3 regions of the Streptomyces sp. NPDC045431 genome follow, and region 3 is predicted to be linked to each of the others. Evidence: riboswitches for the same ligand, from Rfam matches in the RefSeq annotation. Region 3 holds a riboswitch; each other region holds the start of a gene.

The links. A riboswitch is a leader RNA that binds a small molecule or an ion and turns the genes downstream of it on or off. The one in region 3 is predicted to bind cyclic di-AMP.
Region 1: linked by a shared signal. The riboswitch ahead of AB0A69_RS33275 (M23 family metallopeptidase) and the one ahead of AB0A69_RS19995 (LysM peptidoglycan-binding domain-containing protein) in region 3 are both predicted to bind cyclic di-AMP.
Region 2: linked by a shared signal. The riboswitch ahead of AB0A69_RS26695 (M23 family metallopeptidase) and the one ahead of AB0A69_RS19995 (LysM peptidoglycan-binding domain-containing protein) in region 3 are both predicted to bind cyclic di-AMP.

The regions. Positions count from the first base shown of each region.
Region 1 is NZ_JBEZAQ010000034.1:15,476-25,241, forward strand. It holds gene AB0A69_RS33270 (PrsW family intramembrane metalloprotease) at 43-1,410, shown strand; gene AB0A69_RS33275 (M23 family metallopeptidase) at 1,599-2,774, opposite strand; cyclic di-AMP (ydaO/yuaA leader) riboswitch at 2,786-2,921, opposite strand; gene AB0A69_RS33280 (PP2C family protein-serine/threonine phosphatase) at 3,149-4,210, opposite strand; tRNA gene AB0A69_RS33285 (tRNA-Met) at 4,442-4,515, opposite strand; gene AB0A69_RS33290 (carboxymuconolactone decarboxylase family protein) at 4,637-5,110, opposite strand; partial or broken gene AB0A69_RS33295 (aminotransferase class I/II-fold pyridoxal phosphate-dependent enzyme) at 5,152-6,170, shown strand; gene AB0A69_RS33300 (PaaI family thioesterase) at 6,152-6,589, opposite strand; gene AB0A69_RS33305 (PLP-dependent aminotransferase family protein) at 6,637-7,824, opposite strand; gene AB0A69_RS33310 (Phenylacetic acid catabolic protein) at 8,382-9,101, shown strand; gene AB0A69_RS33315 (radical SAM protein) at 9,185-9,766, shown strand, end outside.
Region 2 is NZ_JBEZAQ010000016.1:91,871-101,636, forward strand. It holds gene AB0A69_RS26680 (DNA topoisomerase IV subunit A) at 1-754, opposite strand, end outside; gene AB0A69_RS26685 (pitrilysin family protein) at 949-2,334, shown strand; gene AB0A69_RS26690 (pitrilysin family protein) at 2,361-3,728, shown strand; cyclic di-AMP (ydaO/yuaA leader) riboswitch at 3,957-4,123, shown strand; gene AB0A69_RS26695 (M23 family metallopeptidase) at 4,136-4,918, shown strand; gene AB0A69_RS26700 (GntR family transcriptional regulator) at 5,122-5,787, shown strand; gene AB0A69_RS26705 (HPr family phosphocarrier protein) at 5,909-6,190, opposite strand; gene AB0A69_RS26710 (GNAT family N-acetyltransferase) at 6,322-9,330, shown strand; gene AB0A69_RS26715 (DUF5998 family protein) at 9,371-9,766, shown strand, end outside.
Region 3 is NZ_JBEZAQ010000009.1:38,398-48,163, forward strand. It holds gene AB0A69_RS19975 (pyridoxal-phosphate dependent enzyme) at 1-1,156, shown strand, start outside; gene AB0A69_RS19980 (aminotransferase class V-fold PLP-dependent enzyme) at 1,158-2,372, shown strand; gene AB0A69_RS19985 (class I SAM-dependent methyltransferase) at 2,423-3,178, shown strand; gene AB0A69_RS19990 (hypothetical protein) at 3,265-3,540, shown strand; gene AB0A69_RS19995 (LysM peptidoglycan-binding domain-containing protein) at 3,548-4,306, opposite strand; cyclic di-AMP (ydaO/yuaA leader) riboswitch at 4,311-4,481, opposite strand; gene AB0A69_RS20000 (nucleobase:cation symporter-2 family protein) at 5,094-6,539, shown strand; gene AB0A69_RS20005 (transcriptional regulator) at 6,689-7,405, opposite strand; gene AB0A69_RS20010 (Tm-1-like ATP-binding domain-containing protein) at 7,614-8,858, shown strand; gene AB0A69_RS20015 (ATP/GTP-binding protein) at 8,862-9,458, opposite strand; gene AB0A69_RS20020 (DUF742 domain-containing protein) at 9,445-9,766, opposite strand, start outside.

The sequences.
Region 1 (9,766 bases), on a different contig from region 3:
AAAGCGTCGCGGGCTGTCAGTGGTCGTCGTTAGGGTCGTTGTGTGACCCACTCGTTCCCGCAACCCGCAGCGCAGGCAGCGCAACCGGCACAAGCGGCGCACCCGGGACAGCCGGCCCAGCCGGCTGTCCCGGCGTACGACCCCGAGCCGTCGTTCGAGGCCGTGCCCGAGCGCGCCCGCTGGCGCTACAAACCGCGGCGCCTGTGGCGCAGCCGGGTGGTGCGGCTCGGCTCGGTGTTCACCGTGCTCGCGCTGTGCGGGCTGGTGATCCTGGCGCTGGTGCGGGAGCAGACCGGCACGGAGGGCTTCCTGGTGGGACTGGGGCTCGCCCTGCTGCCCGTGCCGCTGCTCCTGGCGGCGTTCCGGTGGCTGGACCGGGTGGAACCGGCCCCCTGGCGGAACATGATCTTCGCCTTCTCCTGGGGCGCCTTCGCCGCCGCGCTCGTCGCGATCATCGCGAACACCTTCGCGCACCGCTGGATAGCCACCGCCACCGCCGATCCGACGGCCGCGGACACGATCGGCGCGACGGTCATAGCGCCCGTGGTGGAGGAGACCGCGAAGGCCGTCGCCGTGCTGCTGCTGTTCCTCTTCCGCAGACGGGAGTTCACGGGCGTCGTCGACGGCGTCGTGACGGCGGGTTTCACGGCGACCGGCTTCGCCTTCACCGAGAACATCCTGTACCTGGGGAACGCCTTCGGGGAGGACCAGCAGCTCGGGGCGACCGGCCTCGCCTCGGTCACGGCCGCGACCTTCTTCGTACGGGTCGTGATGTCGCCCTTCGCGCACCCGCTGTTCACGGTCTTCACCGGCCTGGGCTTCGGCATCGCCGCCGTCAGCGCGCGCCGCAAGCGCGTACGCCGCATCGCGCTGCCCCTGCTCGGGCTCCTGCTGGCGATGGGCATGCACGCGATGTGGAACGGCTCGGTGTCGTTCTTCGGCCCCTGGGGGTTCTACGCGGTCTACGCGGCGTTCATGCTGCCAGCCTTCGGGCTGATGACCTGGCTGGTGATCTGGACCCGCCAGCGCGAGCTGCGCACCATATCCGGCGAGCTGCCCGCGTACGCGGCGGCCGGCTGGCTCTCGCCCACCGAGCCGCTGGCGCTGGCCTCCATGCGGGCGCGCGGCCTGGCCCGCGGGTACGCGGCCCGCTCCTTCGGCCCGGCGGCGGCACGGGCGGTCGGCGAGTACGAGGCGTTCGCGACGACGCTGGCGTTCCTGCGCCACCGGGCCCGCAGGGGTGCGGCGGACCCGGACTTCGTGGCGCGGGAGCAGGAGCTGCTGCACCACCTGTGGCAGCGCAAGGCGGTGGCGGGCCCGGCCCTGACGTACGCGGCGCGCGCGACGGGCCGGGTGTGGGTGCCGCCTCCGCACCGGGACTACGACGGCTACAACCCGTACCGGGTCTGAGCGGCGTTGCGCGGGCGCGGCGGACCGAACAGGGAGACCGGCGGCCCTGGCGTCGGGGGGTGGAACGCCAGGGCCACCGGAGTGCCGGGGCGGCCGGGCCTCAGGGCCGGGCCGCGGACTGCCAGGCCTCAGGGGGCCGGGCCGCAGGGGGCAGCGGAGTGGCAGGCCTCAGGCGGGCGGGCCGGGCCTCAGACCGTCAGGCCCTTGCCGCGCAGCCACGCCAGCGGGTCCACGCCGGCGCCGCCCGCCGTGTGGATTTCCAGGTGCAGGTGCGGCCCGGTCACATTGCCGGTCGCGCCGACGCGCCCGATGGTCTCGCCCGTGCCGACCTTCTGCCCGGCGCCGACCGTCATCGAGGAGAGGTGGCAGTACCAGACCTCGGTGCCGTCCTCCAGCTCCAGGACGATCCGGTAGCCGTACGAGCCGGACCAGCCGGCCGACTTGATGGTGCCGCCGTGCACGGCCTTGGCCGGGGTGCCGGTGGGGGCCGCGAGGTCGAGGCCGGTGTGGTAGCCGGAGGACCACATGTTGCCGGCCTGGCCGTAGGTGGAGGTGATCGTGTACGAGGAGGTCGGCAGCGCGTAGCTGCCGGCGAGCTCGGCCAGGCGCTCGGCCTCCGCCTTGGCCGCCGCGGCGGCCTCGGCGGCCTCGGCCTTCGCCGCCGCCTCCGCCTTGGCCTTCGCCTCGGCGGCGGCCTCCTTCTCGGCGGCGGTCTGCTGGGCCTTGGCCGCGGCGGCCGCCTGCTCGGCGGCCTCCTTCTCGGCCGCGAGCTTCGCCGCCGCGTCCGCGGACGCCTGCTGCTGCTCGGCCTGCTGGAGGATGCGGGCCCGCAGGGCCTCGCCCGCGCTCGCACCGCTGTCGGCGCGGTCCCCGGCGGACCCTTCGGCGGCGGAGGACCCGGTGGTCAGCGGCGCGGCGGCCGGCTGGGCGTCGGCGGAGGCGCCGGATCCGTCGGACCCGTCCGCACCGTCATCGGCGCCGTCGTCGGAGAGCAGGGAGCCGATGCCCGGCATGGACTCGGCGTCCGGGAGGCTGTCGGCTATCGCACCGGGCAGGTCGGGCAGGGATATGGAGACCGGCGGCTTGTCCTGCGCGGTGGCCATCCCGCCCGCGCCGACGGCCGCGATGACGCCCACACCCAGGACGGTGGAGCTACGGGCCAGCCCGCCGCGCTGCTTGACCACGCGATGGCGGCCGCGGACGGGACGGACGGTGTCCTCGGTGGGGTTCCACTCCTCCCACTGACCCTGACTCTCAGCGGGGGAACCGGAACCGGGGCCCGGACCGAAGGCATCGACGAAATGAGGGGCCGGGGAGGCCGATGGGGCAGACGGCGCTTCGGGGGCAGGCCTGTTGGACGCCACGGGGGCGCACTCCTTTCCTTCCTTCTCGCCTACCGGGTTAGCTGACGGGTTCGGAGCAGGAAGGTCTCCTTCAGGCCGCGATGCGGCCCGATTCACCCCAAGGTGGTGGTTCCCCGGTTCCCTTGCGGAATTCGGCGCGCGCGCACGGTGCCGTCGCTCTTGCGTCGGCTGGGACGACCGCGCTGCGTTATCGAACGTTAATAGACGCGGGGCCGTGTTTCCAAGCTGTTCCTACTGATCATTAACTACTTAGCCCCTGGCATACCGCCCCACAAACGGGCATTAGCAGCCAAGTTGACTGCCCCTCACGCCCCGTGGGCCTCACCACACTTCCTGACGGTTCGTCAACTGTTATGCGGAGCGCTCCACGCCGATCACCCTCCGTGCGGGACCGTCCCGGCCCGCTGCCCCTGGGGCTTGGTCACCGCGAGCAGCGCGAGGTCGTCGGTCGTCCCCCCGCCCCCCGTATGCCGCCGTACGTCCTCGACCAGGGCGTCCAGCAGCTCCCCCGGCCCCGCGAAGCTCCGCCCCGCCAGCCACTCCGCCGGCTCGTAGAAGGCCCCGCCCGCGTCCCGCGCCTCGGAGAGCCCGTCCGTGTAGAAGAGCAGCGTCGCCCCGGGCGGGAACGGCACCTCGTCCGCGCGGTCGGGCCACGGCCCCAGGTCCACCATCCCGAGCGGCAGCGCGGGCTCGGTCGGCTCCAGCCGCTTCAGGCCCCCGTCGGCGTACAGCATCAGCGGCTCCGGGTGGCCGCGGTTGACCAGCCGCACCACCGCGTCGCCGCGCGCCACCTCGGCCAGGACGGCGGTGGTGAAGCCCTCGAAGGCGTCGAGCCCGTCACGCCGGGTCCCCTCCCGCGCGAGCGCCCGCTCCAGCCGCTGCGACACCCCCTCCAGCGAGCTCTCCTGCTCGGCCGCCTCCCGGAACGCCCCGAGCACGACCGCCACCGCCTCGACGGCGCCCATCCCCTTCCCCCGTACGTCCCCGACCACCAGCCGCACCCCGTAGGGCGTGTCCTGCACGGCGTAGAGGTCGCCCCCGATGAACGCGTCCGCCTGCGCCGCCTCGTACCGCGCCGCCACCCGCAGGCCACCGATCCGCTCGGCCGGCGTCGGCAGCACGGCGCGCTGGGCGGACTCGGCGATGCCGCGGGCGGAGGCGAGCCGCTCATCGCTGCGCCGCACGACCCGGTTGATCATCAGCGCGAACGCCGAGACCGTGGCCAGGGTGACGAGCTCGGTGACGGACGGCGCCTCGTCCAGGGTGCCGCTGTGGAGGCGCAGTCCGGCCAGCGCCAGAAGGGCGGCGGTCCCGGCCACCAGCGTGATCCGCGCGGTGAAGAACGGCGCGGCGACGAGCGGGGCGGCGGTGAACAGCGGCACGGCCGTGAACCGGGGCGGCGTCAGCAGGTCGAACACCACCCCGCCGACGATCATCAGGACGGGCACCACCCGGAGGAAGCGGCGCACCTTCGCGCGCCGCGCGCTCCGACTCCAGGTCCTGTCGCCGTTGTCGCCCACGGTTACGGACGGTAGGCGGGCCGCGCGCACGCCGTCCGGAGCCGCGCCGCACGACGCCCCGCCATCGGCCGACCGGGCGACCAGGGCGTACGACATGCACATACGACGAAGGCCCGGTGCCTTGTGGCACCGGGCCTTCGTCATCAGTAGCGGGGACAGGATTTGAACCTGCGACCTCTGGGTTATGAGCCCAGCGAGCTACCGAGCTGCTCCACCCCGCGTCGGTGAACACCACCTTACGCCATGCGGAGCAAGATCATCTCCATTTACGCGACCGGCCTCCCGCGACCGGCCTCCCGCGACGGCCGCAGCCGACACCCTCGGGCGACGCAGCCGGCACCCTCACGCACCCGGCACCTTCGCGGTGCTGATCGCGATGCGGTTCCAGGTGTTGATGGTGAAGATCAGCGCGAGCAGCCGCCCGAGCTCGCCCTCCTCGAAGTGGGCGGCGGCGCGCGCGTACACCTCGTCCGGCACGCCCCCGGCCGCGACCAGCGTGACGGCCTCGGTCAGGGCGAGGGCGGCCCGCTCCCGCTCGGTGAAGAAGTGCGCCGCGTCCCGCCAGACGGCGACCATGTGCAGCCGCTCCTCGCTCTCGCCGGCCTTGCGGGCGTCGGTGGTGTGCATGTGCAGGCAGTACGCGCAGCCGTTGAGCTGGGAGGAGCGGATCTGTACGAGCTCGACGAGGGCGGGGTCCAGGCCCTCGCGGGCGGCGGCGTCGAAGCCGATCAGGGCCTTGAACGCCTGAGGTGCGGCCTTCGCGAAGTTGATCCGGGAAACGGTGTCCGTGTGCGTGTTCGTCTTCGTCATGACCATGAATCTACGGGCCGGAAAGACCCCTTGTAGGGTGCATTTCCATGCCGGAATCTCGGGTCAATTCACCGGACCGTCCCTGGTCCGAAGCAGCCGAACGCATCGGTGCCGACCTCCACCTGGAGCTGTCCCCCACGGGCAGCCGCCGCGCCGCGCTCACCACCGCCCTGCGCGACGCCGTACGCGACGGCCGGCTCGCCCCCGGCACGCGCCTGCCGCCGTACCGCTCGCTCGCCGCCGACCTGGGCCTGGCCCGCAACACGGTCGCCGACGCGTATGCCGAACTCGTCGCCGAGGGCTGGCTCACCGCCCGCCAGGGCTCCGGCACCCGGGTCGCCGAACGCGCCGCGCCCGTGAAGCCGCCCCGTGTCCCGAAGAAGTCCCCGGCCCTCCCCGCCGCCACCCCTACGCCCCGCCACGACCTGCGCCAGGGGACCCCCGACGCCTCCTCCTTTCCCCGCGCCGCCTGGCTCACCTCGGCCCGCCGCGCGCTGAACGCCGCCCCGAACGAAGCCTTCGGGCCCGGCGATCCCCAGGGCCGGATCGAACTGCGCACCGCGCTCGCCGCCTACCTGACACGCGCCCGCGGCGTGTACACCGACCCCGAGCGCATCGTCGTCTGCTCCGGCTTCGCGCACGCGCTGCGGCTGCTGTTCGGCGGCGGCGTCCTGCGCGGGCCGCTCGCGGTCGAGTCGTACGGGCTCGGCTTCCACCGCGCGCTCCTCCAGGCCGCCGGCGTCCGCACGGTTCCGCTCGGGCTCGACGAGGACGGTGCGCGTACCGGGGAACTGGCCTCCCTCCCGGGTGGCGTACGGGCGGTCCTGCTCACCCCCGCGCACCGGTGAAGGCGGCCACCTGGCAGGGCATCGCCCTCGACGGCCTCGCCGCCTTCCGCCACCCGGCGGCCACCGGGCCGCACCCGGACGGCCTGGTCGTCGGCTACGCCACCCCGCCGGACCACGCCTACGGCGCCGCCCTGGAGGCACTGTGCCGGGCGCTGCCGCCCGGCGGCCCGGATCGGGCCACCTGGCGCACGCCCGAGGGCTACCGGGGCACGGAGTAGGTGACCGTCGCGGTGGCGGCCAGGGTGCCGGCGCTGTCGCGGAGTTCGGCGAGGACGACGCAGAGGCGGTTGCCGAACTTGGCCATCTCCGCGCGGGTGTGGAGCAGGCCCGGGCGGGGGCGGCTGAGGTAGCTGATCTGGAGGGAGCTGGTCAGGGCCATGGGGGTCGGGCGGCCCAGGCGCGCGTTGATGAGCAGGAAGGCGGCCAGGTCCACGAGGGCGGCCTGCTCGGGACCGGAGATGGTGCCGCCGGGGCGGGTGCGCAGACGGGTGCCGTCGGCCTCCATGGTGAGGCGGGTTCCGGTGGCCTCGGTGACCTCGCAGGCGGCGTAGTCCTGGAAGTCCCGCGCGATCATGTCGTTGAGCGCGGCGGGGGTCATCGGGGCGTCGTCAACCAGGGTGGCCGACTCGGTGGGCATGGGAATCCCTTCTGGGGCACGTGGATGACGCGACTCGGGGGTGCGGATTACGCGAACGCCTTGGCCAGACGGCGCAGGCCCTCGGTGATCTCCTCGGGGGAGTGGGTGGTGAAGGAGAGGCGCAGGGCGGCCGGGTCGGGCTCGCCGGCGAAGAACGGGGCGCCGGGGACGTAGGCGACCTCGTGACCGATGGCGACCTTGAGGAGCTGGGTGGCGTCGGATCCCTCGGGCAGGCGGGCCCAGACGAACATGCCGCCGGCGGGGTGGTTCCAGCGGCTGCCGGCGGGCAGGGCGGCGGGCAGGCCGTCGAGGAGGGCGTCGCGGCGTTCCCGGTAGGCGTCGCGGATGGTCCGGATGTGGGCGTCCAGGTCGCTGTCGCGCAGGTAGCGGGCGGCCACGGCCTGGTCGACGGTGGAGGTGTGGAGGTCGGCGGCCTGCTTCGCGATGACGCAGGACCGGCGGATGGCCGCGGGGGCGCGCAGGTAGCCGAGGCGCATGCCGGGGGCCATGATCTTGGAGAAGGAGCCCAGCAGGATGGTGCGGTCGGACGCGGCGGGGGACGTGGCGATCCAGGGCACCTGCTCACCGTCGTAGCGGAGTTCGCCGTAGGGGTCGTCCTCCACGATCCAGAAGCCGTGCCGGGCGGCCGTCTCGGCGACGGCGGTCCGCCTCGCGGCCGGGAGGGTGCGGCCGGTGGGGTTCTGGAAGGTGGGGACGAGGTAGAGCAGCTTGGCGGGTTCGCGGGCGGCGATCTCGTCCAGGGCCTCGGGGATGATGCCGTCGTCGTCGGTGGGGACGGGGACGACGCGGGCGCCGGCGAAGCCGAAGGTCTGAAGGGCGGCCAGGTAGCAGGGGTCCTCGACCAGGACGACGTCGCCGGCCTCCAGGGTGGTCGTGGTGATGAGGGTGAGGGCCTGCTGCGAGCCCGTCGTGATCACCAGGTCGTCGGCGCCGGTCGGCAGCGCACGCGCCGTGAGTCGCCGCGCGATGGCCTCGCGCAGGTCGGCGTCGCCCTCGGTGGTGGAGTACTGGAGGGCCCGGCGGGCCCCTTCGGCCATGACGCGGTCGAATGCGGCCTTGAGGCCGTCGACGTCGAACAGTTCCGGAGCCGGAAGTCCCCCCGCGAAAGAGATCACTTCGGGGCGCGCGGTGAGCAACAGGATGTCCCGTACCGGCGAGGAAACGACGCTGGCCAGGCGGGAGGCGACTGCGGGCGGGGGGACAGAAGGCTGCATGCCCCAAGCATAAAGAAATCAGGGGGGCTGTCCAGGCTGCGGATTGGTCAGGAGGCCCTGATACGACGGGAGTTGTGCCTGCCTGCTGGACGCGCTTCGGCTCAGCATTTGAGACTTCGGTGCATAGGGAAGGAATGTTTGCGGGGAGTCCCTGGCCGATTTACGACGGCGGATTCGAGCGCACTCCACCGGTGGTGCTCGGTGGGGAGTCACCGCAGATGGGAGGCGCTGCGACGGGAGGGCGCTCCAGGGTGGCCGAGGTCGCCCCACCCGCTGCCGGGGAGAGGGGAGGGGGAGGGAATCCCGACACCTCTCGGTGGCGTGTCGGCTGCCGTGGCCGAAAGGTTTCCATTGAACAGCCGTTTGGGGTGTGGTTATCGTCGGCCCGCTCTGCTGAAGGCAGCGGTGCCGACCGGCGGCGCGGACAGGTGAAGCGGAACCGGATTTCCGTTCGGGCGCGTACACAATCCCCATCCCCATCCCCGATTTCCCCGACCGAGTTTCGGTGATCCGGCATGCCCGGACCCGGTGGGGGCCAGTGAGGTGTAGAAACACACATGTCATTCACCATCCCGAGCGATGAGGTCGTCGTAGTCCGCACTCCCGACGAATTCCTCGCGATGCCCGAGGACTACCGGGAGATCGCGATCCGGGGAATGATCGTCAACACCGAGGGGGAACTCTCGGGCGCCGACGACTACATACAGGTCTTCCTGCCGCTGGCGCCCAACGCCGAGGAGCGGCAGGTCTGCGCGGAACGCGCGGTCGAGGAGTACGACCACTACAAGATCGGCAAGCGCGTCCTCGCCGACATCGGCATCGACACGTCCTCCATGGAGAAGCAGACGCTCGCCGAGCGGAAGCTGTTCGCCGGCCACGAGTTCCACCAGTGCACCACCTGGGCCGAGCGCGGCATCTTCTCCTACATCGGTGAGGAGACGGCGATGGTGATGATCTCCGAGTTCGCGCAGAGCAGCTACAAGCCGTGGGCCGAGGCCGTCCGCACCATCATCCTCGACGAGAAGGTCCACATCGCGCACGGGGCGCGGGTCTGCCGCAATCTGGCGCAGACGGACGAGGGGCGTGAGGAGCTGCAGCAGGCGCTGGACCGGCTGTGGCCCGGGTTCGAGCGGATCTTCGGCAGCTCGCGGTCCGAGCGCTCCCGCATGGCGGTCCGCTTCGGACTGCGGCAGACGACGAACGGTCAGGCGCGCGACATCTGGCGGGAGAAGGTGACGCCCCGCATCAAGAACCTGGGGCTGAAGGTTCCGGAGTAGGCGGGACGCTCCCCGAGCGTCCCGTGAGGGGAGTGGCAACGACAGCACGTCTCTGAGATCCCGAGAACGAGGAGCACATCCCCATGGCGACACCGGTCACCATAGGCCAGCGCCCCCTTACCCGCAGGGAGGCCAAGGAGCGGACCGCCGCTCTGCTGGCGGAGCGGCCCGACCTGGCCGACCGGCTGCACCGTCTGCGCCGACTCGGACGTACCGTCCGCTCGTGCGAGGTGCACCTGACCAACACGTGCAACATCCGCTGCAAGGGCTGCTGGTACTTTGAAGGCGGCTTCGACACGGCGGTCAAGGAACTCTCCGACGTCGACAAGATCAAGGCGTTCGCGAGGAGGCTGCGCGACGACGGCGTCAACCAGGCGACGCTGATCGGCGGGGAACCCACGCTGGTCCTGCGCCGGGTGGAGGCGTTCGTCGAGGAGCTGCCGTACATCACCATCTCCACCAACGGGCTGCGCCCGATGCCCATGCAGGGCTTCGAGCACATCGCCGTGGCCGTCAGCATCTTCGGCGGCGGGCCGCTGGACGACGACCTGCGTGCCATCCGCGTCAACGGGTCGAAGTTCACCGGCCTGTTCGACACGGCGCTCTCCCACTACCGCGACGACCCCCGGGTGCTGTTCATCTTCGCGCTCTCCGAGGCCGGCCTG
Region 2 (9,766 bases), on a different contig from region 3:
TGAAGGTTCCGCGGCCCGTCTCGTACGCGTCCCTGATCCCGGACAGGCCCACGATCCGGCCGCCGGTCGGCAGGTCCGGACCCGGCACGTACCGCATCAGGGTCTCCAGGTCGGCGCCCGGATGCTTGATCAGGTGGCGGGCGGCGGCGATGACCTCGCCCAGGTTGTGCGGCGGCATGTTGGTCGCCATGCCGACCGCGATCCCGGACGCGCCGTTGACCAGCAGGTTGGGGAAGGCCGCGGGCAGCGCGACCGGCTCGCGCTCCTGGCCGTCGTAGTTGGGTGTGAAGTCGACGGTGTCCTCGTCGATGGACTCCGTCATCAGCGACGTCGCGTCGGCCATCCGGCACTCGGTGTACCGCATGGCGGCCGGCGGGTCGTCGTTGCCCAGCGAGCCGAAGTTGCCGTGGCCGTCGACCAGCGGCAGGCGCATCGAGAACGGCTGCGCCATGCGCACCAGCGCGTCGTAGATCGACGCGTCACCGTGCGGGTGCAGCTTGCCCATCACCTCGCCGACGACCCGGGCGCACTTGACGAACCCGCGCTCCGGGCGCAGGCCCATCTCGTTCATCTGGTACACGATCCGGCGGTGCACCGGCTTCATGCCGTCGCGGGCGTCGGGGAGGGCCCGGGAGTAGATCACCGAGTACGCGTACTCGAGGAAGGAGCCCTGCATTTCGTCGACGACGTCGATGTCGAGGATCCGCTCCTCGTAGTCGTCGGGCTGCGCGGTCTTCGTGCTGCGGCGGGCCATCGCGGCTGCGCTCCTTCACCAGGCAAAGGCTGATCTGTCGCCGACCATTGTGGACCGTCCCACTGACAACCCCGACCGCGACCCGGAAGAGGGACGATCGGGCCGGACGGGAACTTCCGCGACCGTCGGTGCGCTTGCATACAGTGGCAGGACTTTCACGGCACGACATTCGCATCGCGATCGAAGGGACGTACATGCCCATGGGTCACACGGCCACAGCCCAGGCCGGCTCCGGCGGACTGACAGCGACCGAGCACCGGCTGGCCAACGGCCTGCGCGTGGTGCTCTCCGAGGACCACCTGACCCCGGTCGCCGCGGTATGCCTCTGGTACGACGTCGGCTCGCGCCACGAGGTCAAGGGCCGCACCGGCCTCGCCCACCTCTTCGAGCACCTGATGTTCCAGGGCTCCGCGCAGGTCAAGGGCAACGGCCACTTCGAGCTCGTCCAGGGCGCCGGCGGCTCCCTCAACGGCACCACGAGCTTCGAGCGGACCAACTACTTCGAGACGATGCCCACCCACCAGCTGGAGCTGGCCCTGTGGCTCGAGGCAGACCGGATGGGCTCGCTGCTCACCGCGCTCGACGACGAGTCCATGGAGAACCAGCGGGACGTCGTCAAGAACGAGCGCCGCCAGCGGTACGACAACGTCCCGTACGGCACCGCCTTCGAGCGGCTCACCGCCCTCGCCTTCCCGCAGGGCCACCCCTACCACCACACGCCGATCGGCTCCATGGCGGACCTCGACGCCGCCACCCTGGAGGACGCGCGGAACTTCTTCCGTACGTACTACGCGCCGAACAACGCAGTGCTGTCCGTCGTCGGCGACATCGACCCCGAGCAGACGCTCGCCTGGATCGAGAAGTACTTCGGCTCCATCCCGGCCCACGACGGCAAGCAGCCGCCGCGCGACGGCACGCTCCCCGACGTCATCGGCGAGCAGCTGCGCGAGGTCATCGTGGAGGACGTCCCGGCCCGCGCGCTGATGGCCGCCTACCGCCTGCCGCACGACGGCACGCGCGAGTGCGACGCCGCCGACCTGGCCCTGACCGTCCTCGGCGGCGGTGAGTCGTCCCGGCTCCACAACCGCCTGGTGCGCCGCGACCGTACGGCCGTGACCGCCGGCTTCGGCCTGCTGCGCCTCGCCGGGGCCCCCTCCATGGGCTGGCTGGACGTGAAGACGTCCGGCGGCGTCGAGGTGCCGGACATCGAGGCCGCGGTCGACGAGGAGCTGGCCCGGTTCGCCGCCGAGGGCCCGACGCCCGAGGAGATGGAGCGGGCCCAGGCCCAGCTGGAGCGCGAATGGCTGGACCGGCTCGGCACGGTCGCCGGCCGCGCGGACGAGCTGTGCCGGTTCGCCGTGCTGTTCGGCGACCCGCAGCTCGCGCTCACCGCCGTCCAGCGCGTCCTGGACGTCACCGCCGAGGAGGTGCAGGCCGTCGCCAAGGCCCGCCTGCGCCCGGACAACAGGGCCGTACTGGTCTACGAGCCCGTCAACGGTGATCAGGGCGGGGCCGCCGACAGCGACACCGACCAGAGCGACGCCGACCGCAGCGAGGAAGAAGAGGGGGCCGACCAGTGAGCGACGCCGCTGTGTCCCTGACGTCCATGGAGTTCCACCCGCAGCCCACGCCCGGCACCGCCAGGCCCTGGGCCTTCCCCGCCCCCGAGCGCGGCACCCTGCCCAACGGTCTGACCGTGCTGCGCTGCCACCGCCCCGGCCAGCAGGTCGTGGCCGTCGAGATCTCCCTCGCCGCCCCCCTGGAGGCCGAGCCCGAGGGCCTGGACGGTGTCGCCACGATCATGGCCCGGGCGCTGTCCGAGGGCACCGACAAGTACTCGGCGGAGGAGTTCGCCGCCGAGCTGGAGCGCTGCGGCGCCACCCTCGACGCACACGCCGACCACCCCGGCGTACGCGTCTCCCTGGAGGTCCCGGTCTCCCGGCTGGCCAAGGCCCTCGGCCTGGTCGCCGACGCCCTGCGCGCGCCCGCCTTCGCCGACAGCGAGGTCGAGCGCCTGGTGCGCAACCGGCTCGACGAGATCCCGCACGAGATCGCCAACCCGGCGCGCCGCGCCGCCATGCAGCTCTCCAAGGAGCTGTTCCCGGCCGACTCCCGGATGTCCCGCCCCCGCCAGGGCACCCTGGAGACGGTGGAGCGCATCGACTCCGCGGCCGTACGGGCCTTCTACGAGGCCCATGTCCGGCCCGCCACGGCCACCGCGATCGTCGTCGGCGACCTCACGGACGTCGACCTCGACGCGGTGCTCGCCGACACCCTCGGCGCCTGGACCGGCGACACCGCCGAGCCCCGCCCCGTACCGCCCGTCACGGCCGACGACACGGGCCGCGTCGTCATCGTCGACCGCCCCGGCGCCGTGCAGACGCAGCTGCTGATCGGCCGCATCGGCTCCGACCGGCACGACCGCGTCTGGCCGGCCCAGGTGCTCGGCACCTACTGCCTGGGCGGCACCCTGACCTCGCGCCTGGACCGCGTCCTGCGTGAGGAGAAGGGCTACACCTACGGCGTACGGGCCTTCGGCCAGGTGCTCCGCTCCGGTCCCGAGGGCAACGGCGCCTCGATGCTCGCCATCAGCGGCTCCGTCGACACCCCCAACACCGGCCCGGCGCTCGACGACCTGTGGAAGGTGCTGCGCACCCTCGCCGCCGAGGGCCTGACCGACGCCGAGCGGGACGTCGCCGTGCAGAACCTCGTGGGCGTCGCCCCGCTCAAGTACGAGACGGCGGCCTCGGTCGCGGGCACCCTCGCCGACCAGGTCGAGCAGCACCTCCCGGACGACTTCCAGGCGCGGTTGTACGCCCGCCTGGCCGAGACCGGGACGGTGGAGGCCACGGCCGCGGTCGTCAGCGCCTTCCCGGTGGACCGTCTCGTCACGGTGCTCGTCGGCGACGCCGCGCAGATCAAGGAGCCGGTCGAGGCGCTCGGTATCGGCGAAGTCAGCGTCGTCAGCGGCTGATTGACGGCGGATCGGCCGCGCGTCACCAGCGGAACCCCGGCATCCATGCGGATGCCGGGGTTCCGCTGTCTGTTCCCCGGTCCGCCGCATGTCCGTTTTGTTGCGGAGGTTACGTGTCTGCCCTGTGGCGTGCGCTACAAAAAACCGTGTCCGTTTGGTGATTGAAAGATCAGCCGCTTAGCGTCTGATGCGCTGTCCGCCCGCCGTACCCGCCGCATCCGCGGCACCGGGCAGCCATCGCCGAATCCCCATCGGGCGCGAGCCCGGGGAGCCGGGGACCCACACGAAGTCCCTGGGGTGAATCGGACGCCTTCGCATCCGTGCGGAGGGGTCCGTAGGAGACCTTCCTGCTCCGAACCCGTCAGCTAACCCGGTAGGCGAGAAGGAAGGAAAGGATCAGCCACCGAATGGCGTTCACCCGTGCCACCGGGAAGCACCGTGCCCCGAGCCGCCTGAGCCGTAAGAGCGCACACGTCGCCGGCGTGGCGGCCATCGCCACCACCGGCGTCATCGGAACCCTCGCTTCCCCGGCGCTCGCCGCCGACGCGGACGTCCGCGCACTGGAGGACACCGGCCTCAACCAGGCGGTCATCACCGACACGCTCGCCGAGAGCGTGGACGCCCAGGCCGAGGCGCAGGAGCGTGAGGCCGAGGAGGCCGCCGCCCGCGCCGCCGCCCAGGCCGAGGCCGAAGCCGAGGCCAAGCGCAAGGCCGAGGCCCGCGTCAAGGCCGCCCGCGAGGCGGAGGAGCGCGCCGCCCGCGAGGCCGAGCGCAAGCGCCTGAACTCCTTCACGCTCCCGGTCGCCGGTTCGTACGTCAGCACCGGCTACCAGACCGGCGGCGCCATGTGGTCCTCCGGCAGCCACACCGGCGTCGACTTCCACGCCGCCTCCGGCTCCACGGTCGTCGCCGTGGGCCTGGGCACCGTCGTCGAGGCGGGCTGGGGCGGCGCGTACGGCAACAACGTGGTGATCCGGATGGCGGACGGCATGTACACGCAGTACGGCCACCTCTCCTCCGTCAGCGTCTCGGTCGGCGAGCGGGTCATGCCCGGCCAGCAGATCGGCCTCTCCGGCTCCACCGGCAACTCCTCCGGTCCGCACCTCCACTTCGAGGCCCGCACGAGCGCCGAGTACGGCTCGGACATCGACCCGGTCGCGTACCTGCGCTCGCACGGCGTCAACGTCTGACCCGCACATTCCGCGAAGAAGGCCCCGGCTCCCCATCCGAGCCGGGGCCTTCTTCGTGCGGCTTCGTGCGGCCATTGGCCAAAAGATATCCATGGATTTCGACCGGGCATCGGAAATTCAGTCCCGTTGTCATAGAGTCGCTGAACACTCGTCACATCGGTCGGACGCACGCTGTTTCGCGCGCATTACGTCGGAGGTTCGGTATGCGCATTCCCGCGCACTCGGTATGCACGGCGATTCGCGACGACATCGTCTCCGGCGTCTTCCCGCGCGGCGCCCGCCTCACCGAGGAGCAGCTGGCGCGCCGCTACGGCGTCTCCCGCGTCCCGGTCCGCGAGGCCCTGCGGACGCTGGAGTCCGAGGGCTTCGTCACCACCCGCCGCCACGCCGGGGCGTGCGTCGCCGAGCCCACCGAGCAGGAGGCGGCCGACCTGCTGGAGGTCCGGGCGCTGCTGGAGCCGCTCGGTGCGGCGCGCGCGGCCCAGCGGCGTACCGAGGCGCACCTCAAGGTGTTGCGGGGCCTGGTCAGACTGGGCCAGGAGCGGGCGCGCCGGGGTCAGGGGGAGGACCTGCGGGCGCTCGGCGGCTGGTTCCACGAGACGCTCGCCCAGGCCTCCGGCAGTCCGGGCCTGACCGCCCTGCTGACCCAGCTGCGCCACAAGATCGCCTGGATGTACGCGGTCGAGCAGCCGGCGGCGCCCGTGGAGGCGTGGGCCGAGCACGGCGCGATCGTCGACGCGGTGGCGCGCGGCGACGCGGAACGGGCCCGGGCGCTCACCGCCCTGCACACCGAACGCTCGCTCGGCGCGCACCGGCTGCGTGTGAGGACTCCGCAACATCGCGTCAACACGGCGAGCGCCCGCATTTAACAGCGAGACCGTATACAGAAAGATTCACCGAAACGAAAAGCGGAGCCGTATCACCCGGGAATTCCGGGGCGATACGGCTCCGCTGCGATATCAGGCAGGCGCCGGAGATATCCGAGACGGATCAGACGGTCTCGGGAAGCTCCTCGAGCCCTTCGGCGACCAGCTTCGCCAGGCGGTCCAGAGCGGCGTCCGCGCCCTCCGCGTCCGACGCGAGCACGATCTCCTCGCCGCCCTGCGCACCCAGGCCGAGGACCGCGAGCATCGACGCGGCGTTCACCGGGTTGCCGTCGGCCTTGGCGATCGTCACGGGGACGCCGGCGGCCGTGGCGGCACGGACGAAGATGGAGGCGGGGCGGGCGTGCAGGCCCTCGGCCCAGCCGACGTTGACGCGGCGCTCAGCCATGGTGTTGCCCTTCGAGTTCAGGGGGTTGTCTAGACCACTCTCTCATGTTCTCCGGTGTGCATGCGAACCTGATCAATGTGCCCTGTCCACAGCACCTCCGCGACCGGTGCCCCGCACCGTAACCTGGGCCCATGCGGACCCCGTCGGATCAGCCGGAACATGCGTACCCCGACCACTGGGAAGCCGATGTCGTGCTGCGCGACGGCGGCACCGCGCGGATCAGGCCCATCACCCCGGACGACGCGGAACGCCTGGTCAGCTTCTACGAGCAGGTCTCCGACGAGTCGAAGTACTACCGGTTTTTCGCACCCTACCCCCGCCTCTCCGCCAAGGACGTGCACCGCTTCACGCACCACGACTACGTGGACCGGGTGGGCCTCGCCGCGACCGTCGGAGGCGAGTTCATCGCGACCGTCCGCTACGACCGGATCGACGAGCGCGGCCTGCCCGCCGGCGCCCCCGCGGACGAGGCCGAGGTCGCCTTCCTCGTCCAGGACGCCCACCAGGGGAGAGGCGTGGCCTCCGCGCTCCTCGAACACATCGCGGCGGTGGCGCGGGAACGCGACATCCGGCGGTTCGCGGCGGAGGTGCTGCCCGCCAACACCAAGATGATCAAGGTCTTCACGGACGCCGGGTACACCCAGAAGCGCAGCTTCGAGGACGGCGCCGTCCGCCTCCACCTCGACCTGGAGCCCACCGACCGCTCCCTCGCCGTCCAGCGCGCCCGCGAGCAGCGCGCCGAGGCCCGCTCCGTGCAGCGCCTGCTCGCCCCCGGCTCCCTCGCCGTCATCGGCGCGGGCCGCACACCCGGCGGCGTCGGCCGCACGGTCCTGCGCAACCTCCTCGACGCCGGATACACCGGCCGTACGTACGCCGTGAACCGCGCCCTGCCCGAGGGCGAGTCCGTCATGGACGGGGTCCCCGCCTTCCGTTCGGTCGCCGACATCGCCGAGCCCGTGGACCTGGCCGTGCTCGCCGTCCCCGCCGAGCGCGTGCCGGAAGCCGTCGCCGCCTGCGGGGAGCACGGCGTCCAGGGGCTGGTCGTCCTCTCCGCCGGGTACGCCGAGCAGGGCGCCGAAGGGCGGGAGCGCCAGCGGGAGCTGGTCCGCCAGGCCCGCTCGTACGGCATGCGCATCATCGGCCCGAACGCCTTCGGCATCATCAACACCGCCCCCGGCGTGCGGCTGAACGCCTCCCTGGCGCCGCACCCGCCGGCGCGGGGCCGGATCGGGCTCTTCACCCAGTCCGGCGCGATCGGCATCGCGCTGCTGGCGGGGCTGCACCGGCGCGGGGCGGGCCTGTCGACCTTCGTCTCGGCCGGAAACCGGGCGGACGTGTCCGGCAACGACATCCTGCAGTACTGGTACGAGGACGCCGACACGGACGTCGTCCTGCTGTACCTCGAATCGATCGGGAACCCGCGGAAGTTCACCCGGCTCGCACGGCGCACGGCGGCGGTGAAGCCGGTCGTCGTGGTCCAGGGCGCCCGCCACAGCGGCAGCGCGCCGCCCGGCCACGCGGTGCCCGTCACCCGCATCCCGTACGCCACGGTGTCCGCCCTCCTCCGGCAGGCGGGCGTCATCCGCGTCGACACCGTCACCGAGCTGGTCGACGCGGGCCTCCTCCTCGCCGGCCAGCCGCTCCCGGCCGGCCCCCGGGTGGCGATCCTCGGCAACTCCGAGTCCCTCGGCCTCCTGACGTACGACGCCTGCCTGACGGAGGGCCTGCGACCGCTGCGGCCCCGCGACCTGACGACCGCCGCCACGCCCGAGGACTTCCGCGCGGCGCTGGCGGAGGCGCTGCGCGACGACGCGTGTGACGCCGTGGTGGTCACCGCGATCCCGTGGGTCGGCGAGAACGGCGTGACCGAGTCCGGCGACGGCGAGGTCCTCGCGGCCGCCCTGCGCGCCGCGTCCGCGACGGCGCCGACGAAGCCGGTCCTGGTGGTCCACGTCGAAATGGGCGCCCTGGCCGACGCCCTGTCCGCCGCCGCCGGCACGGCACCCCCGCCGAGGGCCCCCGCGCCCTCTGACGCGGACCACCGGCCGGGGCCCGCGGGCGGCGCGGTCGCCGGAGCCGGCGCGGTCCCGGCGGGCCGGGGGGCCTCGGCCCCCGTGCCCCCGGAGGGCTTCGGGAAGGGGCGGGGTGGGGGAGACCCCCTCCCTGCTCCGGCCCCGTCCCCCCAGGCACCGGCACACCCCGACGGCGCCCACCGCATCCCCGCCTACCCCGCCGCCGAGCGGGCCGCCCGTGCGCTCGCGCAGGCCGTGCGGTACGCGCGGTGGCGGCGGGAGGCCGCCGAGCCCGGGCGGGTGCCCCACTACGACGGGATCGACGAGGCGGGGGCCGCCGCGCAGATCGAGCGCCTGCTCGCCGATGGCGACGGCGACGGTGGCGGCAGCGGTGGCAGTGGCGGCGGCAACCACGGCGGCGACCGCACGGCACAGCGGAGCGGCGTCACCCTCGACGCCGCGGCCGCCCGCGAGCTGCTCGGGAGGTACGGCATCGACGTACGCCCCGCCCTCGCCGCCCCCACGCCCGACGACGCCGTCCGCGCCGCCGAGCGCCTCGGCTACCCCGTCGCGCTCAAGACCACCGCGCCCCACCTGCGCCACCGCCCCGACCTCGGCGGCGTACGCCTCGACCTGGCCACCGAGGAACAGCTGCGCGCCGCATACGCCGAGCTGACCGAGACGCTCGGCAAGCCCGCGGAGCTCCAGCCGGTCGTGCAGGCCATGGCGCCGCGCGGCGTCGACACCGTCGTGCGCGCCGCCATCGACCCGGGCGTGGGCGCCGTGCTGTCCTTCGGCCTCGCGGGCGCACCCTCCGAGCTGCTCGGCGACACCGCGCACCGGCTGGTTCCGGCCACCGACCGGGACGTCGCCGAGCAGATCCGCTCCATCCGCACGGCGCCGCTGCTGTTCGGCTGGCGCGGCTCGGACCCGGTCGACACCCCCGCCCTCGAAGAGCTGCTGCTGCGGGTCTCCCGGCTCGTCGACGACCACCCGGAGATCGTCTCCATCGGCCTGGAGCCGGTCGTCGTCGCCCCGCGCGGCCTGTCCGTCCTCGGCGCGGCCGTCCGCCTCGCGCCGCCTCCGGCCCGTACCGACCTGGGCCCGCGGCGGCTCCCGAACTACTGAGGGGGCGGGCGTGTCCTACCGGCCCCGTAGGATGGAGCTCATGGCGAAGACCGGTACGACGACCCAGGGGCTGCGCGCGGCGATCGAGCGCAGCGGCTACTACCCGGCCCTCGTGGCCGAGGCGGTGGAGGCCGCCGTGGGCGGCGAGCCCATCGCCTCGTACCTGGTTCACCAGGAGACCACGTTCGACGCCAACGAGGTGCGCCGTCACGTCACCGTCCTCGTCCTGACGTCCACCCGCTTCATCGTCAGCCACACCGACGAGCAGAACGCCGACACCAGCTCCCCGACGCCGTACGCCACGACCTCGACCGAGTCCGTGAAGCTCGGCCGGATCTCGTCCGTGGTGCTCAGCCGCGTCGTGGCGAACCCGGAGTCGTACACCCCGGGCACCCTGCCCCGCGAGGTGGTCCTCAACATCGGCTGGGGCGCGGTC
Region 3 (9,766 bases):
CCCCGGGGCCCGGGAGCGCGGCGAGACGATCGTCGAACTCTCCAGCGGCAACACCGCCAAGGCGCTCGCCCTCATCGCGGGCATGCACGGCCTCGGGTTCAAGAGCGTCACCAACCGGATGCGCATACCCGAGATCAAGGACCTGCTCCTCCTGCTGGGCGCCGAGATCGAGGAGTTGCCCGGGCAGAGCGAGTGCCTCGACCCGACCGCCACCGACGACCCGCTCACCCTCTTCCACCAGCGGCTCGGCGCACCCGGCAGCGCCCACCTCCACACCGACCAGTACTTCAACACCCGCAACACCGAGGCGCACGCCCAGGGCACCGGCCCGGAGATCGTGGCCGACCTCGACGGCCGCGCCCCCGACTGGTTCATCGCCTGCGTGGGCACCGCCGGCTCCTCCTCGGGCGTGGCCCGGGCACTGCGGGCACACGCCCCGGGCGTCGGGATCGTGGGGCTCGTCGCCGAGAAGTCCGACTTCATCCCCGGCATCCGCACCATCGACGAGGTCCAGGAGGTCGGCCTGTTCGACCCGGCGACGTACGACACCCTCGACACGGTGGGCGCGGACGACGCCATCGACGGCATGCTGACGCTGGTCCGCCGCTGCGGCATCCTCGCCGGGCCCACCGGGGGTGCCGCCTACCACGGCGCCGTGCGCCACCTGCGGGCGCTCGACGCGGAGGGGGCCGGGGGCCGCCGCACGGCCGTCTTCATCGTCTGCGACCGTGTCGAGAGCTACCTCGGCTACGTCCGCAAGCGCCGGCCCGAGCTGTTCGGCCTGCCGCCGGCGAAGAACTCCGTGGCGACGCTCTCGGACGGCGAGGTGCGCTCGGCCACGGTCATCGACGTCGTCGACGCCCGCAAGTGGATCGCGGCGGAGAACCCCCTCGTGGTCGACCTGCGCGGCCCGTTCGCGTACGGAGCCCTCCACATCGACGGCTCCGTCAACATCGTCGACGAGCTCTTCGACGAACTGGTCCGCGGCGGCCTGCCGTTCAGCAAGAGCCGGCCCGTGCTGCTCGCCTGCCCCGTCGGGGAGAAGTCCGCCCGGTACGCGGCGCTGCTGACGCGCATGGGGCATCCGGACGTCCGGAGCCTCGCGGGCGGCATCATCGCGTGGCGTGACGCGGGCGCGCCCCTGGTGCGTGACTGACATGGCGCACGAGACGGGACACGACACCGAGGGCGACCTGAAGGAGCTGGCGGAGTGGCAGCGCCCGCTGCGCGCCCAGTTCCCCCAGATCGCGGCCCATCCCGAGTCGGCGTACCTGGACAGCGCGGCCACGGCCCAGAAGCCGCGGGCCGTCCTCGACGCCGCCCACACCTATCTGACCACCTCGAACGCGAACGCGGGCCGCGGTTCCTACCCGTGGGCCAACCACACCACCGCGCTGGTCGAGGGCGCCCGGGACCGGGTCAAGCGGTTCCTGGGCGACCCGGAGCCGGAGCGCTCGGCGGTGCACTTCACCAGCGGGGCCTCGGAGGGGCTGCGCACCGTCGCCCGCGACTGGCTGCCGGAGCTGCTCCGCGACGGTGACGAGATCGTGGTGCCGTTCGCCGACCACCAGGCCAACCTCGCGCCGTGGCGCGAGACGGAGCGGCTGCTCGCCCGGCAGGGCGTGCGGATACACCTGCGGGAGCTGCCGTACCAGGCGAGCTCGGGGGACTACGACCCCGAGGCGCTCGCCCGCGTGGTGGGCCCGCGCACCCGCTTCGTCGCGGCCACCCACGTGCACCACGTCTACGGCGCCGACATGAACGTCCACCGCGTTCGCGCGGTGGTCGGCCCCGACGTGCCGATCTGTCTGGACGCCGCCCAGAGCGTGGGCCACCTGCCCGTCTCGGTCGCCGAGCTCGACGTGGACTTCGTCGTCTTCTCCGGCCACAAGGCGCTGGCCCTGCCCGGCACGGGCGCGATCTGGACGCGCGGCCGGCGCGGTCCGGAGTTCCGGCCGGGCGGCTGGGAGGGCACCCCGAACACGGCCGGTGTCGTCAGCCTCACGGCGGCCCTCGACTGGCTGGAGGAGGCGGGCACGGACCGCATCGAACGGTGGACCGTGGCCCTGGCGGCCCGGCTGACCGACGGACTGGCCCGGATGGACGCCTACGAGGTGCTCGGCTGCCGCTCCAGCCTGGACGCCGCCTCCACGGTGCAGCGCCGCAGACACATCGTCACCTTCCGGCACCGCGGGATCGGCTCGCAGGACCTCGGCTTCATCCTCTACAGCCACGGCTTCATGGTGCGCTCCGACAGCCACTGCCAGGCGGGGACGGACCCGGAGGACGGCTCGGTGCGGATCAGCCTGCACGTGTACAACGCACCCGAGGAGATCGACGGGCTCCTCGCCACGCTCGCCAGTCTGCAATGATTTCCATGACCGTTTAGAGGTGTGGTGAGAAGGCAGGGGCGCGAGAGGACATGAGTGTCAGTACGGTGGCGGCCGCGCGATGGGTGGACCGCTGGGAGAGGCAGCAGCAGCGCTACGCGGTCGACCGCGAGGAGGCGTTCACCGTCATCGCCGACGTCGTCGAGGGCGTGACGGCGGAGCGGCGGGCGCCCTTCGTCCTCGACCTGGGCAGCGGGCCCGGCTCGCTGGCCGCGCGACTGGCCCGCCGCATGCCCCGCGCCCGGGTCGTGGCGGTCGACGCCGACCCGCGCCTGCTGGAGCTCGGCCGGGCCTACTACGGACCGGCCGTGCGGTACGTGGAGGCCGTCATCGGCGAGCCCGGCTGGCTCGACGCCGCCGGGACGGACGGGCCGGTGGACGCGGCCGTCTCCACGACGGCGCTGCACTACCTCAGCGAACGGACCCTGCGCCGGGTCTACCGCGACCTCGCCGGGCGGCTGCGCCCCGGCGGGGTCCTCGTCAACTGCGACCACATCTGTCCCGACTCCGCCAAGGTCGGCGAGCTGGCCCTGCACATCGGGCGGCGCCGGGCCGAGCGGGAACCGGCCGTCGCGGACGAGGACTGGGAGACCTGGTGGTCCGGGGTCGCCGCGGACCCGGAGCTGGCCGCCCTGTTCTCCGCCCACCGCCACCACCGGCACCCGCGCTGCGAGGGCAACGACCTGACCCTCTCCGGGCACCTCGCCCTGCTGCGCGAAGCGGGCTTCGAGGAGGCGGGAGCCGTCTGGCAGTTCGGCAACAACCACGTCCTCGTGGCCGTGCGCTGACCACGCGCCGTAGCGTCACGGCTCCTTCACGCAACCGCCCCGCCCCGCCGGTCGCGCGACCGGCGGAGCGGGGTCAGCATGGGAACGTGACATGGGCATCGTGGACGACGGTCCGGGTCTACGCCGGACGCGGTGGCGTGAGCACCGACACGGTCGGTGTCATCACCGGTGAACTCGACGTGCACACGACCTGGGTCGACGGCGAGGCGCGGGTGGCCGTGCAGCACAGCGGGGCCTCCGACTGGTTCCCGATGAGCGGCAGCCCCGTGCCGTGCTCGTCGGAGGAGGCCAGCCGCGTGCTGCACGACGCCGTCGTGGAAGCCGTACGGTCCGGCGGCGGGGCGACCGTCCCCCGTCAGTAGGCGCCCGTCAGTAGGCGCCGAAGACGTTGTCGATCGACCCGTACCGGTCGGCCGCGTAGTTGCAGGCCGCGGTGATGTTGGCGACCGGGTCGTACGGGTCGGTCGACGTGCCGGGCACGTGGTACGCCCGGAACGTCGGGTCGATGACCTGGAGCAGGCCCTTGGACGGGGTGCCCGCGGCGGCGTTGGAGTCCCAGTTGTTGATGGCCAGCGGGTTGCCCGAGGACTCGCGCATGATGTTGCGGTGAATCCCGTCGTACGAGCCGGGAATGCCGCGCTCGGCCATGATGGCGAGCGCTTCCTTGATCCAGCCGTCGAGGTTGTTCGCGTACGTCGCGGGCTTCGCGAGCGCCGGCCGCACGGTGGAGCGGCTGGCCCGCTCGGCGGCGGCGGGCGCGGCGGGCGCGGCCTTCGCCTTGGCCTTCGCGCCGATGGTGAGCTTCATGCCGGGGCGAATGAGCGACGGGTTGTCGCCGACCACCGACTTGTTGTCCTCGTACAGCTTCTTCCAGCCGCCGCTGACGCCACGGTCCGCCGCGATCTCGGAAAGGGTGTCACCCGCGACCACGGTATAGGTGGCGGGTTTCGCCGGGGCCTTTTCCACGGCCGCGGAAGGCACCGCGTTCGGCACCGCGTTCGGTGCCGCCTCGGCTGCGGTCGCGCCGAAGAGGGGAAGGGCGAGTGCGGCGCCGCCCGTGCCCGCGGCGGCGACACGGCGGGCGAGCGGATTGTTCTTGGGGCGGCGGTGCTTACCCTGTGCGGGCATGGCGGATTCCTCTCCGTCGCCTGCGAGGTGAGCTGTCGGGTTCGGGCTGGAGATGCCCGGCCGTATCCGCACGCGACCGCGTGCGCACATGACTTCACCCCAAGCCGTTCCGTATACACGGACCGGCGGCTTACCTGGTTCCCCCGCTCCTGCCGTACGTCGGTGGTGGGTGGGTGCGGTTTCCGGACGGCGGCAGGATTCGGCGGTCCGACCGGATTGCGGTGACGGTAAGCGAGAGCCTCGGGCCGGAACAAGTCGTGAAGAGCGCACGCGCGATTACGGAAATGCCATGAAGGGAGTTCTGCCGGAAAGTCAATTCCCTGTCCCAGCAGGGGAAATGCGGTGCGGAGGACGTGCACCCCGAATAACGGGAGGTGAGTCATGTCACGGCGCGAGCAAATCGCCCTCGGGGTCGCCTTATCGGAGAACCGAGGCGAGTCGGACGAACATGTGTGAAACCAGAGATGTTCGGGCGAAAGGTGCGTCTTGTGGGGCGGGGGAGCGGTGAGTGTCGTGCCGGTTACTCGCGAGGAACGTCCGACGTCAACTAAGGTGAGCGCCCCGATCGGCTCCACCTGCGGATCTCATGCGCAAGGCGGCTTCGCCATGCCGATCGAAGGAAAGTCCTCCAACCAGGACGCACATCTCAGTGCAGGGCGACGTGGTGTCGGCAACTCCGCCAGACGTCGGCTCCGTACGGGCCGGCGAGGCCTCGTCCTGACACATTCCGGGCTCCGAGGCGTCGGCTCCTCTCTCATTCACCTACCTCTCGTAAGGCAAGGCAGAGATGGCACGAGTCTCCCGACGGCACTCCGGGACGCAGACGCATCCCGTCGACGAACTGCTCCCCCTCCCGCAGCTCACGCTCTACGGCTTCCAGCACATCCTCGCGTTCTACGCGGCGGCCGTCATCGTCCCCGTACTCCTCGGCAACGCCCTCGGGCTCTCCGACGAGCAGCTGGTCCACCTGGTCAACGCGGACCTGCTCACCTGTGGCATCGCCACGATCATCCAGGCGCTCGGGGTCTGGCGGATCGGTGCGCGCCTGCCCCTGGTGCAGGGCGTGACCTTCACCGCCGTCTCCCCCATGGTCGCGATCGGCATAGGCGCGGGCGGTGGTACCGCCGGTCTGCTGGTCGTCTACGGCGCGGTCATCACGGCCGGCATCGCCACGTTCCTCTTCGCGCCGTTCGTCGGCCGGCTGGTGAAGTACTTCCCGCCCGTCGTCATCGGCACGATCCTCACCATCATCGGCATCACGCTGATCCCGGTGGGCCTCCAGAACGCCGCCGGCGGCTCCCACCTCATCGGCGACCCCGCGTACGGCTCCGGGAAGAACCTCGCCTACGCGCTCGGCACCCTGCTCCTGATCCTGGTCGTGGTCCGGCTCGGCAAGCCGTTCCTCGGCAGCCTCGCCGTGCTCATCGGGCTCGTCGTGGGGACGGCCGTCGCCTGGCTCCTGGGGGACGCACACTTCGACGCGGTGGCGGACGCCGACTGGTTCGGCGTCACCACGCCCTTCCACTACGGCATGCCGCAGTTCGAGCTGCTGCCCATCATCGCCATGGTCGTCGTCATGCTGATCACGATGGTGGAGACGACCGGCGACGTGTACGCCATCGGCGAGATCTCCCGGAAGAAGGTCGACAGCGACACCGTCACGCGCGCGCTGCGGGCCGACGGCGTCTCCACGATGCTGGGCGGAATATTCAACTCTTTCCCTTATGTGGCATTCGCGGAGAACATCGGACTCGTCCGCATGTCCAAGGTGGTGAGCCGCTTCGTGGTGGTGGCCGCCGGTGTCTTCATGATCCTGCTGGGGCTCCTGCCGAAGGCCGGCAGCCTGGTCGCCGCGATCCCGCACCCCGTGCTCGGCGGCGCGGCGATCTCGATGTTCGGCATGGTCGCGGCGGTCGGCATCCAGATCCTCGCCAAGGTGGACCTGCGCGAGGAGCGCAACGCCATCATCCTGGCGGTGAGCCTCGGCGCGGCGATGCTGCCCACGACGGTCAAGCCGTTCTTCGAGCGCATGCCGGACGACGTACGGGCGGTGCTGGACAGCGGCATTACGCTGGGTGGTCTCACCGCCCTCGTGCTGAACCTGTTCTTCAACGCGTTCACGCGGCGCAAGGCGATGGAGATCGACTGGGAGGACTACGAGGACGAGACCCCGCCCGCCGGGCCCACCCACCCCGCCGCCCAGTCGGCCCCCGGCGCCGGCGCGTGGCGCTGAGCCCTTCTCGCGACGGCGCGACAGCGCAGCGCGGCAGGACGACCGACGGCCCCCGGACATCCGGGGGCCGTCGGCCGTCCTGCGCCTCCTGCGCCTCCTGCGCCTCCTGCGCCTCCTGCGCCTCCTGCGCCTCCTGCGCCTCCTGCGCCTCAGAAGCCGCGCGGCGGCGGCTCGTCGCCCACCTCGCCGATCAGCTCCCAGAAGTGGTCCACGAGCCGGTGCAGGAACGCCGAGCGCTCCGCGGCGACCTCCTTCAGCCGGGAGTCGTCGTTGCGGGCCATCAGGTGGCCCATGTACCGCTCGGCGAACCCCGCGAACTCCGTGTGCATCGTGCGCAGGGCGTCGCCCACCGAGGTCTCGTCGACGACGACGATCTCCGCGACGGGCGTCACGTACGCCTTCCAGCGTCCCTCGATGGCCGTACGCAGCAGCCCGGCCAGCTCCTCGTCGCGGCCCATGATGCTCACCAGCCTGCGCAGGGACAGCCCCAGGGCCTCCACCAGAGCCCTGGTCTGCCGGATGTCGCCGTCCCAGCGGTGCGCCGCCTCCGCCGCCCGGTACGCGGCGGGGTCCATGCCGATCCGGTCCGCCAGCCGCTCCACGCTCAGCTGCCGGGCCAGCCGGTGTTCCGCCAGCGTGCGCGGCTCGATCCCCATGAGCGCGGTGGCGGGGCACCACAGCACGTCGGCGAGGGCGAAGAGGTGGGTTTCCGAGGGGAGATGGGAGCCCTGTTCCCAGGCGGCGATCAGGTCCGGGTGGACGGGAACACCGCACGCCGCCATGGACTGGGCCACCTGTGAGGTCGTCAGGCCCATCCGGGCTCGCGCCGCTCTGGCCTCTCGGGGGGAGAAGGGAGTGCTGTACACGAAGGACACCTAAGGGAGTGGATGAACATCCAGGAGCGGGCAGGCTAACAGATGCTCCAGTGGTAGGAAGCGTCAACTTCCCTTAGATCGCAAGGCGATATGGCTTTGTAGGCTTTCGTTCGATGGTCGAACGTTTCCGGTCGGTAGTCGGACGGCGACGGTGCGGGCGGTCTTGCCGCGAGGGGTCCGCCGGCTGGAAAGTACGGTCATGACGATGGTCGTACTGGTGGGGACCCTGGACACCAAAGGGCTGGAGTACGGATGGCTGCGCGAGCGGCTGCTACGGCGGGGCGTGGACGTCCTGGTCGTCGACACGGGGGTGGCCGGATCCCCGCGGATACCCGCCGACGTGGAGCGCGCCGAGGTGGCCCGGGCCGCCGGCGTGGACCTGGAGGCGCTCCGCGCCCGGGGCGACCGCGGCGCGGCCGTGACGGCGATGGCCAGGGGCGCCGAGGCGACCGTCCTGCGGCTCCACCGCGAGGGGCGGCTGCACGGCGTGCTGGCCATCGGCGGCAGCGGCGGCACCTCCATCGCCACCCGCGCGATGCGCGCCCTGCCGCTCGGGGTGCCGAAGGTGATGGTCTCCTCGATGGCGGCGGGCGACGTCTCGCCGTACGTCGGTTCCAGCGACATCACCATGATGTACAGCGTGGTCGACATCGCCGGGGTGAACCGGGTCTCGGCCCCGATCCTCGCGAACGCCGCCGACGCGGTCGCCGGCATGGCCGAGGGCTTCGCGGCGGCCTCCCGGGCGCTGGTCCCCGCCGAGTGGGGCGCGGACGGCGGCGCGCCGCTGGTCGCGGCGAGCATGGCGGGGGTGACCACCCCGGGCGTCGACGCGGCCCGCGAGCGGATGACGGACCTCGGCTACGAGGTCCTCGTGTTCCACGCCAGCGGCGCCGGTGGCCGCACCCTCGAAGCGCTGGCCGGGCAGCGGCTGTTCGCCGGCGTCCTGGACCTGACGGTCTGCGAGCTCGCCGACGACCTGTGCGGCGGCATCCTCACCGCCGGGCCGGACCGGCTCGCCGCCGCCGGGCGGGCCGGCGTGCCGCAGGTGGTGAGCCCGGGCGCGCTCGACATGGTGAAGTTCGGCCCCGTGGACACCGTCCCGGCGCGGATGCGCGACCGGCACGTCCACGTACACAACCCGTCCATCACGGTGGTGCGGACGACGGAGGAGGAGTGCGCCGAACTGGGCCGCCGCGTCGCGGTCAAACTGCGCGCCGCCACCGGCCCGACCGCCCTGTGCCTGCCGCTGCGCGGGCTGTCCACGCTGGGTGCGCCGGGCGGGCCGTACCACGACCCGGCCGCCGACAAGGCGCTCTTCGACGCCCTGCGGGACGGCGTGCGGGGCAGCGCGGTCGAGGTCGTCGAGGTGGACACGCACCTCAACGACCCGTCGTTCGGCCGCGCCGCCTCCGAGCTGCTGCACCGGATGATCGGCGGCCGGTGAACCTCAGACGAGGGTCTCCGACTTGGCGATGAGCAGGTCCATGAGCGAGAGCAGCGTCTCGCGCACGTCGCCCCGGCGCCGCGCGTCCAGCAGGAGGACGGGGGTGCCGGGGTCGCGCAGCCGCAGCGCCGCCTTGATCTCCTCGGCGGTGTACGGCTGTTCGCCGTGGAAGCAGTTCGCGCCGACCACGAAGGGCAGCCCGCGGCTCTCGAAGAAGTCGACGGCCGCGAAACTGCGCTCCAGGCGCCGGGTGTCGACGAGGACGACCGCGCCGAGCGCGCCGTTCAGCAGGTCGTCCCACATGAACCAGAAGCGCTCCTGGCCCGGCGTACCGAAGAGGTAGAGGACGACACCGGCGTCGGTGAGCGTGATCCGGCCGAAGTCCATCGCGACGGTCGTCACGGCCTTCGACTCGACGCCCGCGAGGTCGTCGACGCCGATCCCCGCGGCCGTCAGCCGCTCCTCGGTGCGCAGCGGCTCGATCTCGGAGACCGTCTCGACCAGGGTCGTCTTGCCCACGCCGAAGCCCCCGGCGATGAGGATCTTGACGGGGGCCGCTTCCGGGAACGAGTCCGGGGAGGAGGAGTCAGATACGGGCAAGGTTGTCCCTGATTCTCATGAGCAGGCGGGTGTTGGTGGTCTCGGACTCCTCCAGGGGCGGCCGGTGGTGGACCAGCCCGCGGTCCGCGAGTTCCCCGAGGAGCAGCGTCGTCGGAGTCAGGCGCATGTGCATCCGGGCGGCGATCTCCGCGACCGCCAGACCGTTCGGCGGCGGGCACATGGCCAAGACGGCCTGCCACTCCGTGGGCAGGCCGCTCCGCGCGTCCGCGGCGGCCGCCGCCGTGATGGTGGTGTCCATGGTCAGGGCGGTGTGCGGAGCGGCCGTACGGCCGTCGGTGAGGGCGTAC